Linked DNA regions of Magnetococcus sp. PR-3. The protein of the gene in region 1 interacts with the protein of each later gene in a pairwise test. Links are inferred from orthologs where the notes say so. Each region holds a gene or a part of one and is shown in the gene's direction. Other genes may lie near its edges. The genes, in order: rlmB and V5T57_RS05415.

Region 1 (8,651 bases):
GCAAAAAGCAGATATTGAGCCCAAGGCGACTGAACATCTGCCGGAAATGCAGCAGATGATCACAGCTTTGGTGGATAAAGGTGTGGCCTATCCCAGTGGCGGGGATGTCTATTACGCGGTTGATCAGTTTAAGAATTATGGCCAACTCTCAGGAAAAGTTTTGGATGAGCAAGAGGCCGGGGCCCGTGTTGATGTGGACCACAATAAGCGTAACCCTATGGATTTTGTCCTCTGGAAAGGGGCCAAACCTGAAGAGCCCCAATGGGACTCTCCCTGGGGGTCTGGTCGTCCCGGTTGGCATATTGAGTGTTCGGCGATGGGCACCAAGTATCTGGGCGACTCCTTTGACATCCATGGTGGTGGTCGTGACTTGATCTTCCCACACCATGAAAATGAGATTGCTCAGACCGAAGGGTGCACCGGCAAACATGCGGTGAACTACTGGATCCACAACGGCTTTGTGAATGTGATTAATGAAGAGGGTGAGGCGGAGAAGATGTCCAAATCTTTGGGCAACTTCCACACCATCCGTGATCTGTTAGAACGTTACCATGGTGAGGTTTTACGTTTCTTCATTCTCAACAGTCACTACCGTAGCCCGTTGGATTTCAACTTTGGTCTGCTTGATGCCGCCAAAGCTGGGTTGGATCGTCTTTACACAGCCTTGCGTGCTGCTCAGGGTATTTTGGGGCGCTTGCCATCCGATGCTATTTTTGAGATGTCGGATGTACCGGAAGGAGCGCCACAAGCGTTGGTGGAGCGTTATCTGAAATCGATGGATGATGATTTCAATACCCCTCAAGCGATTGCTCAACTGTTTGAAGCGGCCAAAATGCTCAATACCGCCATTGCTGAGAAAAAAGATCCAGAAGTCATAGCCACCTGGGCGCGTGTGATCCGGGGGTTGGGACAGCACTTGGGTTTGGCCGAGCAAAATCCTGAGAGTTGGTTCCGAGCCGAGCGTACCGAAGAGGGTGGGTTGGGGGCCGAAGCGATTGAGGCCTTAATTACCCAACGCACTGAAGCCCGACAGTCCAAAAATTGGGCCGAGTCCGACCGTATTCGTGATGAGCTGGCCGCGCAAGGTATTGTGCTGGAAGATGGCGCTCAGGGAACCCAATGGAGCCGCAAGTGAGTGATGAAACCAAAATCTACGGGGTTAACCCCGTTATGGCTCTGCTGGAAAGTGGCCGCCCTGTTTCCCAACTGTGGATCTTAAAAGGGCGCCACGGTAAACGTGTGGAAGGGATGATTGATACCTTCCGGGAGCGCGGCATACAAATTCAGTTTAAAGATCGTGGTGCCATGGACCGTATGGCCGATGGGGCTGTGCACCAAGGGGTCATTGCCCGTTGTGCCCCCCGTGAGGCGATGGGTTGGGATGATCTGCTGGATGTGGTTGAACAAGCTAAAGAACCCTTGCTGGTGATCTTGGATGGGGTGGAAGATCCGCATAACCTGGGGGCCATTATGCGCAGTGCAGAAGCGTTTGGTGCGCTGGCGGTGATTCTTCCCAAAGATCGTGCGGCACCCCTAAACGCCGGGGCCATTAAAGCATCGGCAGGTGCGGCTGAGCGGCTGGATCTGATCCGTGTGACCAACTTGGCACGGGCTATTGAGCAGTTGCAAAAGCTCAATGTCTGGGTGGTGGGTATGGCTGGGGAAGAGGATTCAACACCCATTGGTGACTTGAACTGTAAAGGTCCATTGGCGTTGATTATGGGTAATGAAGGCAAAGGTTTGCGCCGTTTAACCCGAGAAAAGTGTGACCAGTTGGTGGCCATTCCCATGGGGGGTGGTGTGGGTTCGCTCAATGTCTCAGTAGCCACCGGTGTGGCTTTGTATGAGGTGCTTAGACAGCGCAGCTGATGGCAACAGTCCTATAAGGGGTGCCCTCGTTCGGGGCACCCTGGTAGGGTGGTCTTTTGCGATCTACCCATGCCATGCGCATCGCCCTGGCTGATGACACCCCTTACGTTTATGTCCCCGTTACGATCAAGCTCTTGCCCTGTTCATGGGCATTAAGGGATCTCTGTCATAGCAGGCTGAATTTTTTTCAGGCGTAAGGCTTCCATGACCAAACTTTTGCGCAGTGAGAGCTGTTCACGGTTATTGACCTTCATGTTCAAGGCAAACATCCAGACGCCTCTTTTCCCCACCACATAACCGACATACCAGCCCACTTGTGGGTAGACCTTTGCAGCCCATCCCGTTTTGGCATAGATCTGATAATCTTCTGTTTTCTCTACCTGCATAATTTGCTTAAGCGTTGAAAAATGTTGGGGTGAAAAAGGCAGTTGCTGTAGGTAGAGCTTACGCAAAAAGGCAATTTGCTCTTTGGCGCTGATTTTTAGATCCCCTTGCAGCCAGAAGTTGGTCAACTTAGGTCCCGCGACCGCTGTGCCATAGGCCATCTCTTGCAGATAATGTCCATACGCTTGAGGTCCCAGACGTTTGGCCAACTCTTGAAAGCACCAGACACAGGAATATTTAAAAGCGGAGGCTAAGGTATGGTTACGGTTCCAGGGTGGGTAGGGGTGTTGTTGACCATCCCAGAGCAGGATCTCTTGAGGGTGGACCGCCATCTCCTGTAAGGCAATGAGTGTGTGGGGGATTTTAAAGGTCGAGGCTGGTACAAAGCGTTGCCCTGAGCGGGCTTGATTGTGAACAAACCGATGTTGACCATCTATGGATTCAATTACCAGTGTGCCACGCAGGTTATGTTGGGCAAACAGCCCTGCCAGCTGCATGTCATCCGCATAAGAAGGGTGGGTGGCAACCAGACTGAAAAAGCCGGTGAGGAAGGCAAAAGTACGGAAAAATAGGTAGTTAAACATTGAACATACTCTTATGCGGGTGTTTTTTCATGTTCTTTAATGAGATAACTCTCGAGGGATGCCAGCAAGGTTTTTCGCTTAACCGGTTTGGTTAAAAAATCATCACAACCAGCGTCCAGTGCATTTTGATGATCACTGGCCATGGCGTGGGCGGTTAAGGCGACAATGGTCGTATGACCTGTGCCCTGGCGTTGTTCCCGCTCACGAATACGCCGTGTGGCTGTCAGTCCATCCATCACCGGCATTTGAATATCCATTAAGATCAGGTCGTAATGGTTCTTTTGCCAGTGCTCAATAGCCTCCTGACCATGGCAAGCAAACTCCAGCAGGTAGGGGGTGTTCTTTAGGAAGGTACGAATTAATAACACATTATCTTCACTATCTTCCACAATAAGAATTCTGGGTGGTGGGGTATCTTCCAGGGCAGGGCCCTGTGCCATGGCTGGGGCGGTTGTGGTCTCTGGCTCAACCTGCATGGGGTTCAGCAGCGTATAGAGCTGTTCAGCTTGTACAGGGCAGCTCAGGTAGTGGGCACCAATACGTTGAGCCCGTGCTTGTAATTGTGTTTTAAGTTCGGATGTTAAGACGATCCGAGGGATCTGATCTTGGGGATATTGCTGAAGGTACTTTTCCAGGCAGTTTATGCCGTCACTGTTCAGCGCACCGCAATTCATGATAACCCCATGTAACGGCTGGGACATCTGTGCTAGGCAGTGCTCTTTATCCAGACAACTTCCTCCCTGGATTACACAGGCTCCGACCAGCTCCAGGAGTTGGGTTAAGTGATTGAGATTATCCTGGTCTTCATGAATAACCAGGATGTTCTTATCCTTAAGCCATGGTTCACTTGGTGTTTGCAAGGGTTCCAGAACATCCCATGTGGTACTGATTGGTAGGGTAAAGAAGAAGCAACTGCCCTCACCCAATTGACTCTGTACACCAATCTGACCACCCATCATCTCCACCAACCGCTTGGAGATGGTCAAACCAAGGCCTGTTCCGCCATAACGGCGTGTGACCGATCCATCAGATTGGGTAAAGGCATCAAAAATCAGTGTCTGTTTTTCCTGGGCAATGCCAATGCCGGTGTCGGTCACACGTATACGTACCCAGCGCCCTGTGGGTGTTTCGACCAACTCAGTATCTAGTCGGATCTGTCCCCGGTCGGTAAATTTAATGGCATTACCCATCAGGTTAAACAGCACTTGTCGAATACGTCGGGCATCCCCATACATTAAGCTGGGTAGACTATCATGCAGGTTGGAACGGATGTGCAGACCGTGCTGTTTGGCGGTGATGGTGTTGACATCCACAACCCCCTGTATCAGATCTTGTAGATCATAGGGGGCATGATCTAACTGGAACTCTCCGGCTTCAATTTTGGAGAGATCCAACACATCATTAATTAAATCCAATAGGGTATTGGCGGCTTGTTGTGAGACCTGGGCATAGTGTTTTTGCTCGTTGGTCAGTTGGTCATCCAACAACACTTCACCCATACCAATAATGGCATTGAGTGGGGTGCGGATCTCATGACTGATAACCGCGAGAAATTCACTTTTGGCCCGACTGGCTGACTCTGCCCGTTCTGTGGTGCTCCGTAGTCGGCTCTCTAGATCTTTTTGCGCGCTAATGTCTAAAAAGAAGCCCCCAAGTTGGGGGTTATGGTTATGATTTTGTGTCGGCATAATCGCCGACATATCACGTATCCATACGGTGCGTCCGTCTGCGGCCACCATGCGATACTCCATGACATGGTCGCAGGGGTGGGTGATCAAACGTTCCATTTGGGTCAGTGTGGTTAAGCGATCTTCGGGGTGTATACGGGTTTGCCAAACAACCAAGTCTGCCCAGCTATTGGTCGGATACCCCAGTAGTGTATGAATTTGTGGACCAATATAGGTGAGCTGTTTGGTGACTAAATCCAACCGCCACCCAACGGCTCGGGTTGACTCCAGTAGGGTGCGTAGGCTCTGTTCCCGGCCACTTAGATCTTGGTAGATGGTGTGCGCGTTTTGATGCATCTTCAGCAGCGCACTTGCCACGGCATCCAGTTCATCCACCTGTTTAGGGTTGGAGCGATCCAAAATATGGTGGGGTGGTGGGTGGTCCAGATCTAAATTATGGGCATACGTGGCCAGTTGGCCCAAGTGGCGGGTAACCCAACGGTGGAAAAGCATTAACATCAAAATGGCTACAAGGGTTGTTTTAACCGCATTGCTGGCCAAAATCATCACCACCTTCCCCAGCAAGCGGGCCATAACACGGTCCACACTGGCGGTAATGCGTAGATAAGCAATTTCCTGTGGGGAGCCATCATAGACGTAGATTAACGGGTAATGGCGGGTAATCCGATTTTTGGAACCGGTAATACCTCGGTACCAGACCATATCCCCATCAACAAAAACGGCGGCTTGTTCCATGTCCTGAGATTGAATCATCCCTTCTAAGAGGAGTTCAATTTGCTGAGTGTCATGAATCCAGACCGCATGGGCAAGTGCCTTTAGGCGGCTCTGTTGAATAAGCTCTAAACTATGATCGATCGCATTGATGTCATTGCGATAATCATTATATAGCTGTAACCCTGTCGCAAGTAGGGTAATCAGTGAGCTAAAGGCGATCATCGCCAGGATCAAACGCCGACCAATGGGCCGTTTGATAAGGCGCTGCTTGGCAGATGACTGACCCATGTCAGCGCGCTACCTGTTCAATCAATGGCTGCAAGGTATGCGCATAGATGGTGCGGTAGGATCCATCTTGTTTCATCTGGCGCAAAGTGCGGGATATCGGCTCAATGAGCTCTTCATGCTTACGGTGCATAAAGATATGCATTTTACGACTGGTTAAGGGGGGGGTGACCAGGTGAAGGTCTTGAATATGCAGCTGCTTAGCGGCTTGTAAACCCTGCCACTTTTCCACCACCACAACATCACTGCGCCCTTTGGCCAGTAGCCCTAACAGTTGTTCACTGTCACGGGTATGGATAATGGATTTGGCCTGCTTAATGTTGTTATGCAGAATAATCCAGCCACTGTTATGGGCGACGTTATAAGGGGCCAGTTCTTCCCACTCTAGCGGTTGGATTTCAGCGGTACGGGTAAAGGCTGAAAAATCCCAAGCCATAAAAGGTTCAGGCACCAAAAGAAGATTGGGTAGATCAATCTCTTTGAGCAGTTTGGCAACACGACCCACCGTACCATCATCCACACCGCTGTTGGCCATGCGCAGGGAGGGTTTGCCCGCCAAATGGGTTAGGCGAACCCGTATATCGTTACGGCAAAAGGCTTCTAAGGTTAATAGATCTTGAAAGCCCGTGCCATTTTCTGTGCTTAAAGGTGGTGCGGATGTTGTGTTAAGTCGCAGGATGGGGCTTTTTTCATGCCAATCTGGGCCACAAATACACAGATCAGGGCTGTTATCCGTTAACAGAGAGTGTGTGCCATCCAAATGCCGGAAGGCATCAACACCGTAGCAAAAGTTGTAGAGCGGACTTGTATTGGGAACTAAGGAGATATCATGGGCACGGGCTTGCGGTAGCCACAATAGAAAGAGCATAGTACTGAATAGATAGAATCTTTGCAGATGCACCGTACGCCCTCCCATAATTGATATACGCCCCATCTTCACTTTAACAGAGCCAGCTGCTGTTGCCTATATCACATTTAATGGTCGTGTTTATTGATAAACCGACACATGAAATGGTTTGTACATGCCTATACTTTTTTTTGGGGTGGATCATCCTGAATATGCCATGAGATGACCTGTTGGCTACCCTGAACGGCATTCCCGACCATGATCTTCTGGGCATGGGCTAGATCCTCTAAGGTCAGACTGCGGATCTGAGCATTCAATGTATGGCGCGTATGTTCGCGCCATAGACTGGGCAGGAGACCATCTTCAATAGGGGGGGTGTACCATGTACCCTGCAGTTGAAGAAAAATGGCACGAATGGCACATTCCGTCAGATGGCCGTAGGTGTTCAAAAATAGCACATCATCATACCCTTGGCTTTGTGCCTGGGTATACGCGGTATTGAAGTGTTGACGTCGGGTTGTCTTATGGCGCAAGAGGGGATCTTGTCCATCCAACGGATAGGGGTGAACCAACAGCTTTAATGCCTGTTTATCCGTTGGGCATGCGCGGGTGGTGATGGTCATAACCCCGCTCCCCTTAAGTTCCAGACGTAGCACATAGGGGTGCTGTTTGGGCTGTTTAAGCTCAGCCTGGATCTGCTGGTCAGCTTCCACTCGGTTAAAGGGTAGGCCAAGTGCGGTGGCTGAATTTTCCAGCCGTTGCAGATGTTCCTGTAGCCAGGGAATACCCCCCTCACTTGAGACTTTCATCGTTTCAATCAAGCCAGGGGGTTGTGTGGTGGGGTGCTGGGTCAGAAAGCCCGCTTTATCCGCCAACTCCTGCCACTCCTCCTGAGGGTTGGAATCCGCAACAACACCCCCACCTAAACCCAGTGTTGTCTGCTCGCCTTGGTGTTCCAGGGTACGAATGGCGACATTAAAAATGGCCTCTCCTCCCGGACGGATCACACCGACACTACCGGTATAAATATGACGGGGTCTGTTCTCCAGCTGTTTAATAATCTCCATGGTGCGTTTTTTTGGGGCACCTGTAATGGAGGCTGCAGGGAACAGTGCAGCAAAAAGTTGGGCTAGATCGGTCTCTTTAGAGATGGTGCCTTCCACCCGGCTTTCCAAATGATGCACCGTGGCAAAACTACGACAGTTTTTAAGATGGGGTACGCGAATAGAGCCTGTTTGACACACACGTCCCAGATCATTACGGGCCATATCCACAATCATAATATGCTCTGCCGCATCTTTGGTCGATACCCTCAAGGCATGAGCCAACTGTTGATCCTGGGCCAGCGTCTCACCCCTTGGTCGGGTGCCTTTAATGGGGGCCGTTACCACACGCTCGCCCATCCGGTGCAAAAACAGTTCAGGTGATAGGGAGGCTACCGTACGTTCAGAGGTTTCAAGCCAGATGGCATAGGGAAAGCGATAACGCGTCTGGCGGTCCAAAAAAAGTGTGTGCAGATTTTCCTGAAAATGGGGTGTTGCCCGTACCGTGTGGTTGACCTGATAACTATCACCCGCTTGGATATAGTCCAATATTTGCTGAAGGTCCGCATGATGTTGATGCGGATTAATCTGCAGATCCAGCGAAACTTTTGGGGCTTTTAGCTGGGTGGGGTAACACGCGGGTTGGGGGGGGGCGTAGCAGCCAAACCAGGCTAAAGGGGTCTGGGTATTCTCTACAACCGGTAATCCCCAGGCGGCAGCGGCTTCATAACCCACGTAGCCAGCAACCCATGATCCTGCCTTGGCTTGAGCTTCTGCCCAGCGTAGTAAAGGTGCGACCTCATCAGCGGTTTCAGCTTGCCGCTGCTGGGTTGGCTGATCAAATGTTAGGGGCTTACCCCATGGGGCAAAATCGACCCAGAGTGCGGGCATAGTAGTGATGGCAGGTTAGGGTGAATAAGGAGCGTAAGTATGGCAGAGCCGGGGGATATTACGCAAACCCGGAGGTGAATTCAGCCAAAAGTTGATCATCTGGGCAGCGTAAATAGGGGCCTAGATCCAACTCAAACATCCCTACTTTCTTAAAGAGGTAGTTTTGGATCTTATCCAGACTCTGCCCTTTTTTCCCTTCAATTTTGGCTTTTAAATCCATGGGGGTGTCATCAATTTTTAAGATCATGGATTTAACTTTATGTGTCCCAACCTGCTCGATAAAGGCAATACGATAGTCAACGGGTTTCGGTTCAATACCCTCATACTTTGGATTTTCAGGGACCCC
Region 2 (8,560 bases), on another replicon or contig:
CCACCACCCATAGCGACGGCGTCGAGCATTTGCGCCACCGCATCACTGGATAGCGCATAGCGTTGGGCAATGGCATCCACCATCTGTTGGCCTTCGGGCGTTAAGCGTGCCATGGGGAGAAATCCTTACTTTGTGTCACATTTATTGGGGGTCATGAGCTGTACGGGGGTGCACACTCCTGCATTGTTACGGACATCATGACATGGATGGATTTAGATTGCTTGCTGATTCGCCTATTTCAAGCAATAAGGGGCCAGAGTTTTTTGCGTCTCCAGCAAAGCCAAGCTTAAGCATCCCTTTGATCAATAAGCATGCAACCACCCAAAAGATATGTAAAAAAGGTTGCTCAATCGCACAAAATGAGGTTTGTTATTAAACACAACACATATCAAAAATACCAGGCTTACCCCTTAACTTCATACGCTCTTTGACGAAACGAACGGGAAAATTCATGTCTGATCCTCAGACACTACAAAAATCCCACTTTACAGCCAATAACCTGGATCCAGATGACCGGACAGAAGCTTGGCGGGAGAGCATAGGGACACTCTTTGATATTAAGCTATCCAATCAGGTAACGGACGATCAGTTCCATGCCTCGGTGACCAGCCATCTGCTCAATGAACAGTTAATGCTGGCCCACTGTCAAACACGGGCTCAACTGTTTACCCGCAATGCATTACGAACCACTGAGGATGGTTTGGATTATTATATGATCCAAACCCATTTTAGCGGCGAGCAACACTTTACGGTGGGTTCCAAAACCCATGTATGCCGACCTGGTGATGTCGCTGTTTTGGATCTTGCCGATCTACACCATTCCCAAGCCAGTGATTTTTCTAATCTTTCCTTAGTGGTTCCACGCATGTTGCTGGCCCCACTCCTGGAAAATCCTGATAGCCAGGAAGGGCGTGTGCTCCAGGCAGACAACCCACTGACCACCATTGCCCGCACCCATTTTCACACCCTGCACCGTATCGCCGATCAACTAACGCCAGATGAAGCCGCGCAGTTGGTACAACCCACCCTTATGCTTATGGCCAGTGCCATTAATGGTACGACTGAACAGGTGGATCAGGGGGCCAACAGTATTGTACAGGTCACCTTATTGCAGATTAAAACAGAGATTGAGCATATGCTGTCTCACCCCAAATTAACCACAGACTATCTTTGCTCTAAACTCCATATTTCCCGCTCCAGCCTCTACCGCCTCTTCAAACCGGTAGGTGGCATTCATAAATATATTCAAAAACGGCGTTTACGCCGCTGTGCTGAAGCGTTGCTCCACCCCGCCCACCAGCATCGCTCCATTGCAGATATCGCTTTTGGTTGGGGCTTTACCAGCCAGTCACACTTCTCCAGTCTGTTTAAAGAGCACTTCCAGGTCTCACCAAAGGCTTTTCGAGAAAACCGGGCATCCCACCAACTTACCCAGCAATCCTCACCCTTTGATGATCCTAAAGTGGGGGACCGAATCTACGAAACCTGGCTTTCTAAGACACTCCGCATCTGACGCTCTGCCTCTCACACCGCACTTCAAGCCCACCAATATGCTGTTTCTTACATACCCACTGCATCACGATTGATACATGCTGACAAAGTTTTGAGACTCCCCGTCAATTGTCATAAGAGCCATTATGATACGGTGTTAAATCTTCTCATCCATTCAGACAGAGGCCAGCAGAGACGACAGAGATGATCTCTCTAAAAGGGGGCCGGTTATACAAACGGAGCCCTGGCAGAGTTTAAGGCCCCCAATACAGAGCACAGCTACCCTCTGCTGGGTAACGAACGTGCGTATGGTAGCCACAAAGGGCACAGCATAGGGTTAGGATGCCGACAGGCCTACACCGAAAAGGGGTATTCTTGAAGGATGACTTCAGGAAAGCTTAAAGAGCAACCCTAAGATGATATGCTGCGGCTAAAACATACATTAAAGAGTATGGGCAGAGCCATGAGTACAGATGTACTTCAAAAAACATACAGCGAGGCAGAGGCGCCATTAGCCAAAAGCCGTACCTGTACAATGTGTGGCAGTAAAGAGCAGACGGACAGTCAAACACTCACATTTTTGTGTGATCCATGCCGCCTAAAAGCAAGCCGACTACGCATTGCAGATCCTCCCACCCCACAGGAACTGGCTGCCCGTCAACTTAAGCGTTCTCAAAGCCGTATACGCAGACGTCGCCGTTAGCCAAAGGCTCACACAATCATACGGCGCCGCACCAGTGTAACCGCCCAGATAAACCCAATGACCCGATAGAACGTAATGACCGATAGGTGTAAGAGTACATCTTGCACCCCCATCGCCAGCGGACGCATTAGGGCAACACTTGGGGCAAAGGCAGTTACATAGATCGCCGTTAGGCAAAGGCTCACACAATAATACGGCGCCGCACCAGCTTAACCGCCCAGATAAACCCAATGACCAGATAGAACGTAATGACCGATAGGTGTAAGAGTACATCTTGCACCACCCCCCCTGTCGCCAGAGGACGCATAAGCTCAACAACATGGGTTAAAGGCAGTAACAAAATAAAATACTGTAGAAGTTCTGGCAGGGTGTTGACGGGGTAGAACACCCCACAGAAGAGAAACATGGGGACCGTCACCAACGTCGTGTAGTAGAGAAAAAATTCATAACTGGGTGAAACAGCGGTCACCACCATACCCAAGCTGGCAAAGGTTAAACCTGACAAGAAGACAATGGGTAGGGTTAACAGGATATTTTGGATCTCAAAAGCACCAAACAGTGTCGCCACCAAAAAGATGGCAAAGCCTGCGATCAGCGCTTTACTGGCAGCCCAAATCACCTCTCCAGCCACCACATCCGCGACACTTAGTGGAGTGGTTAGCTGCGCATGATAGGTATTTTGGCGGGTCATACGGGTAAAGGCCCCATAGAGCACCTCAAAGGTACTGCTGTTCATAGAGCTACTGGCCAGAATACCGGATGCCACAAAGACCAGATAGGCCATCCCCTCCACTTCCCCCACAAAACGCCCGAGTCCATAACCCATACCTGCCAAATAGAGTAGCGGTTCACCCAAGTTACCGGCCAAGGAAGCCGTATAGGTTTTACGCCATACCATAAAGTGGCGGCGCCAGGTCTGAACCCAGCCTTTGGAGGGGAGATAATCGGTGGCTTGCATAGTCATCCGGTTTTTTAAAGCCCATAAAGGGCTGTATCATTAAAATAGATTGCGGTTTCGATCCCTTAATCCCGCAACTCTCGCCCGGTCAGTTTAAGAAACACATCTTCCAGGTTGGCAGGCCGAGCCAGCAGGGTTAAATCGTGACGATTACCCAACTTCTCCAAAATGGCCCCTGGCTGGTCAGTATAACAGAAGAGGGTATCCCCCACCTGCTCTAGGCGTGCAGGGAGTTGGGGCAGCTCTGCAAGGACCAAGGGAATGCTCGAGCGCACCTCCACCACATCTGGCTCAACATGGCGGTCAATTAACTCTACAGGGGAGCCCTGGTCCAAAATATTACCGCTATCGAGTATCAACAAGCGGTCACATAATTGAGCGGCCTCTTCCATATAGTGGGTGGTTAACAGTAGGGTTTTACCCTCTTCCCGCAGTTGACGCAGACGTTGCCAGATCAGGTGCCGTGCCTGGGGATCAAGCCCTGTGGTAGGTTCATCCAACACCACCAGTTCAGGCTCTGCAACCAAAGCACGTGCAATCACCAACCGCCGCTTCATACCACCCGAGAGCGTACGTACGGCCGATTGTGCCCGATCCTCAAGCCTAGCAAATTTCAACAACGCCTCAATGCGGGGCTTAATGATACTATCGGGTAGCTGAAAATAACGGCCATACACCAGAATATTTTCCCAAACCAGCAGATCATCATCCAGGTTATCCTCCTGGGCGACCACGCCCAAGCGGCGACGCACAGAGAGGCATTCTGGCGTCATGGGCTCATCAAAAACCAGCAACTCACCACCATCAACTGGTGAGAGACCCGTCAACATACGCATAGTGGTGCTTTTTCCCGCACCATTTGGGCCTAATATGCCAAAACACTCTCCACGGCGAATCTCAAAGTTGATTCGGTTGACAACTGGAGTATCCTGATACTGTTTGGTCAAATCCGTTGCACGGACAACGCATGCCATAGTGGCTCCACGGGGCAAAAGGGGAAGAGCCCACTATTTTTGCGCGTCCTTAACCTGACGGCAATGGGTAAAAATTGGAATGAAAGAATATTGAGGACCTATTATGCAGCCTTTACTTACTGCTGATCAAATGCGCCGTGTGGATCAAAACACCATCGAACAACTGGGTTTGCCCAGTATGGTCCTTATGGAAAATGCAGGGCGAGCATGCGTTAACCTACTTTTGGAGCGTATGCCAGACCTCAACCAGCAACGGGTCCTTATTCTTTGTGGTGGGGGAAATAATGGGGGGGATGGGTTGGTCATGGCCCGCTGGCTTAAAGAGCAGGGCATGGATACCCGTGTCGTTATGTTCACCCCAGCCGAGCGGCTCAAGCGAGATGCAGCCATTAACTATGCTGTCTATGAAAAAATGGGCGGGCGTATTCGCCATGTCTACACCCCTGAAGATCTGGCGGCCTTTCCATCCTGGATCGGACATGCTGGTGTAGTTATCGATGCACTTCTTGGTACCGGCTTAGAGCGGCCTGTTGAGGGACACTATGCGCTGGCCATTGAGCAGATTAACGCCGCAACCAAACCTGTACTGTCTGTCGATCTTCCTTCAGGTATTCATGCAGATACCGGACAAATTCTTGGCTGTGCCGTACGCGCGAACTGGAGTGTGACCTTTGCGGCTGCCAAAATTGCCCACTACACCCATCCCGGTGCAGCGTATTGTGGGGAGGTGGTCACCGCCCCCATTGGCATCCCCCAATCCATGTTGGATATCCCGGAACATTCCGTTCAACTTAACACCCCCAACTTATGGCACCCACCCCAGCGTTGTCCTGCCAGTCACAAAGGTAGCCATGGTCACCTGCTCATTCTAGGGGGGTCTCGTGGTAAAGGGGGGGCGCCTGCTCTCACCGCCATGGGGGCCCAACGTATGGGTACGGGGTTAATCACCTGCGCGGTTCCTAAATCTGTACAGCCCCAGGTTGCGACACTCTGTCCTGAAGTGATGACCTTTCCGATGGATGAGGAGGGAGATGGAGGCATGCTGCCTGAACACCACGGCCCCTTTAAACAGATTGGGTTTAACCCAACCGTGGTTGCTGTCGGCCCCGGGTTGGGTACCGGTGGTGGCGCGGCTGAGTTGATTGCTCAACTGGTACGCACCCCCCTACCTATGGTGATGGATGCCGATGCCTTAAACTTAATGGCACTTCAGCCCGGTTTATTACGTGCGCACCGGGCGCCCGAATTGGTGCTGACCCCCCACCCTGGCGAATTTGCCCGCTTAAGTGGTCACACAGTTGAAGCAATTCAGGCAGATCGCATCACTAAAGCCCGAGATTTTTCCCGTTCATGGCGGGTTTGGTTGGTGTTAAAAGGTGCAGGAACGGTTATCGCCTCACCAGATAACCGGGTTTGGATTAACCCAACCGGTAACCACGGGTTGGCGACGGGGGGTAGTGGTGATCTGTTGACCGGTTGTATCGCAGGGCTCCTTGCCCAAGGCTGGAGCATGCAAGACGCCATTTTAGCAGCGGTATGGATGCATGGTCGGGCTGCCGACCTTAGTGCGCAACAACAGGGCGGACAAGTGGGCATGACCAGCCGTGATCTACTCCCCTATCTCCGTCAATTACGTAATCAAGCCATAAACTGAATTGTCGCAATAAAGCGCCACTCTTTTTTAATTTGGAAGTTACTTATCCGCATCAATGCGCTGCACACAGGCTGAAAATGTTCGTTTTAGCCGCGGCACTCTAGCCATTAGCCCCCGCATTTAATCATTATTTTTGACTAGAATTTCATAAACTTATATAGATTCATGTCTTTTTCTCATCAGGCATCCGCTTTTACACCCTAAAAACGTAAAAATACAGTAGACTACTCTTAGTGCGGAACACACATAACGCACAAAATTTTGCCTAAAACAGGGCATACATATATTTCAGACTTAAACCTTAAAGGGGAGATGGTTATGGGCAATATGAAGCTCTCGAGTATTATGGCTTTGGGGTTTGGCGTGGTCATAACCTTATTGCTGGTTGTTTCCATTGCCTCTTTCTTAGGGTTAAAAGATGCGGTTACCGGTTTTACCGAATACCGGGGCTTAGCCCGTGACACCAATTTGGCGGGCCGCCTGCAGGCCAACATGCTCATGGTGCGGATGAATGTTAAGGATTTTAATATCACCGGCAGCCAAAAGGATATTGATCAATATAACGACTACTACGAGAAGATGAGCACCTTCTTGACCGAAGCGCTTGAAGAGATCCAAAAGCCTGAGCGGGCCTCACTGGTCTCTGATGTAAACCGTAAAGTAAAAGAGTATCAGCGCGGGTTTGATCAAGTTAAAGCATTTCGCCTTTCACGAAATAAAGCGGTCCAAGACGGTATGGACCCTAACGGTTTAAAAATGCGCAAAGATATAACGGCCATTATGGAATCCGCTTTCCAAGATGGTGATCCCTCTGGTGCCTACTATGCTGGCCGTGCTCAAGAACATGTCCTGCTGGGCCGTCTGTATGCGGCCAAATTTTTACAAACCAATGCCCAAGCTGATGCGGATCGAGCCTTAAATGAATTGAATACGCAGCTCGACCCAATCTTTAATACCATGGACAAAGAGCTTCAAAACCCAAGGCGTCGCCAACTGATGGCAGAAGCCAAGTTGGCACGCGACGCCTACGTTAAGCATTTCAAAGAGACCGTCACCATTATTTTGGCCCGTAATCAAGTCATCACGGGGACCTTGGACCGGCTTGGCCCTGAAATCGCCAAAGCGGTTGAGGAAGTGAAATTATCCGTTAAAGCCGATCAGGATAAACTCGGCCCCCAGGTACAAATGGCCAACGAAAACACCATTACACTGGTGATCATTGTCTCCATAATCAGTGTCATAGTTGCCATTTTCATTGGTTGGTACATCACACGTCTGGTCTTGCGTCCATTAGGGGGTGAACCCTCTTTCTTGGCTGACCTGGTAACCCGTGTCTCCGAAGGAGATTTGAATGTTCAGGTACAAACTAAGGCTGGGGATACAGAAAGCCTAATGGCCTCCATGGCTAACATGGTTAACCGGCTGCGCAATGTGGTGGGTGAGGTCAAACTGGCGGCTGATAGTGTGGGCAGTGGCTCACAAGAGATGTCCAGCTCATCAGATACACTCTCTCAAGGGGCAACCGAAGCCGCAGCCAGTGTCGAAGAGACCTCCTCTGCCATGGAGCAGATGGCCAGTAACATTGCCCAAAATTCAGAAAATGCCCAACAGACCCAATCCATTGCTCAACAAGCTTCCCAAGATGCCCGTGAAGGGGGTGAAGCTGTCGTCAGTGCCGTGACTGCGATGAAGGAGATTGCCGATAAGATCTCTATTATTGAGGAGATCGCGCGGCAAACCAACCTTCTGGCCCTAAATGCCGCCATTGAAGCGGCGCGGGCTGGTGAACATGGTAAAGGGTTTGCCGTGGTTGCGGCTGAGGTCCGTAAACTCGCAGAGCGTTCTCAAACAGCGGCCAGTGAAATCTCCCAGCTCTCTTCCTCTTCCGTAGAGGTTTCAGAGCGGGCTGGTACCATTATTAACAAGCTGGTGCCGGATATTCAAAAAACCGCTGAGCTGGTCTCTGAGATCACCACCGCCTCTATGGAACAGAACCAGGGGGTGGAGCAGATCAACCGCGCCATTCAACAGCTAGATACCGTGACCCAGCAAAATGCGGGTACCTCAGAAGAGATGGCTGCGACAGCCAGTGAGTTACAAGGGCAGGCTTCTCAACTACAAGACTCTGTCTCCTTCTTCAGCATGGAAACATCCAATAGGCAGCGCATGCGTACGGGGCAACAACAGGTCACAGCACAAGCCAAACCGGTCATGGCACGAGCGCTGCCACATAGCCCCAAACCGGTAGCCCAGGCTGCCCCCCCCCGACAAGCGGTAAGCAACGGGGTTGAGTTGGATCTGGATGTGGATGATGGCAGTGATTCTGACTACCAACGCTTCTAATTTTTTAATGCGCCACGATCCGTGCGTCGCGCTATAACCACCACACACGGTTAAAAGTCTATATGGGCAGGCACGGGGTACCCACCATTGGGACCCCTGCCCTGCCTTTTTTTATAGGCACCTTAATCTCAAAGGAGGGGTATTCAGGCGGCCGCTCATCTCTCCAACACATCCAGATTGGTTGAATGGTAGGGTGTGAGTAATCCATACGGTTTGGAAACATGCTCAAAAATACAGAGCTTTATCTTTATGGGTAAAGCGATCTCTACCATGCGATACAACACATCCATCGGCGCACTTGATTCATGGACGCAACCAAGCAAGGACACCCTAAAGGGTATTTAAAAAAATCGCTTGCACCACGTTCACAAGCCCCTTATTCAGCAACCCTTTTGCCGTAAGCGTTAACAAGAGATCAAGTGGTCGACATATGCTGG

What was found.
Region 2: the proteins of rlmB (region 1) and V5T57_RS05415 interact in binary tests that used the Escherichia coli proteins (3 or more experiments, as listed by UniProt). The link is inferred for Magnetococcus sp. PR-3 from one-to-one orthologs.

What each region holds. Positions count from the first base shown.
Region 1 is NZ_JBAHUQ010000013.1:75,748-84,398, forward strand. Bases 1-3,000 are described here. They hold rlmB (23S rRNA (guanosine(2251)-2'-O)-methyltransferase RlmB), read left to right. Parts: upstream 1-1,131; coding sequence 1,132-1,869; downstream 1,870-3,000. Other genes in these bases: cysS (cysteine--tRNA ligase), read left to right, coding at 1-1,135; blaOXA (class D beta-lactamase), read right to left, coding at 2,022-2,837; V5T57_RS09240 (response regulator), read right to left, coding at 2,849-3,000. In the rest of the region: more of V5T57_RS09240, read right to left, coding at 3,001-5,527; V5T57_RS09245 (substrate-binding periplasmic protein), read right to left, coding at 5,529-6,425; V5T57_RS09250 (chorismate-binding protein), read right to left, coding at 6,551-8,305; V5T57_RS09255 (HD-GYP domain-containing protein), read right to left, coding at 8,364-8,651. UniProt on the Escherichia coli protein: Specifically methylates the ribose of guanosine 2251 in 23S rRNA.
Region 2 is NZ_JBAHUQ010000005.1:113,837-122,396, reverse strand. The notes cover bases 3,596-6,504. They hold V5T57_RS05415 (NAD(P)H-hydrate dehydratase), read left to right. Parts: upstream 3,596-4,229; coding sequence 4,230-5,780; downstream 5,781-6,504. Other genes in these bases: V5T57_RS05410 (HAMP domain-containing methyl-accepting chemotaxis protein), read left to right, coding at 6,099-6,504; V5T57_RS05420 (ATP-binding cassette domain-containing protein), read right to left, coding at 3,596-4,126. Also shown: V5T57_RS05440 (SHOCT domain-containing protein), read right to left, coding at 1-113; V5T57_RS05435 (helix-turn-helix domain-containing protein), read left to right, coding at 452-1,513; V5T57_RS05430 (hypothetical protein), read left to right, coding at 1,955-2,194; V5T57_RS05425 (ABC transporter permease), read right to left, coding at 2,376-3,158; more of V5T57_RS05420, read right to left, coding at 3,218-3,595; more of V5T57_RS05410, read left to right, coding at 6,505-8,123. UniProt on the Escherichia coli protein: Bifunctional enzyme that catalyzes the epimerization of the S- and R-forms of NAD(P)HX and the dehydration of the S-form of NAD(P)HX at the expense of ADP, which is converted to AMP.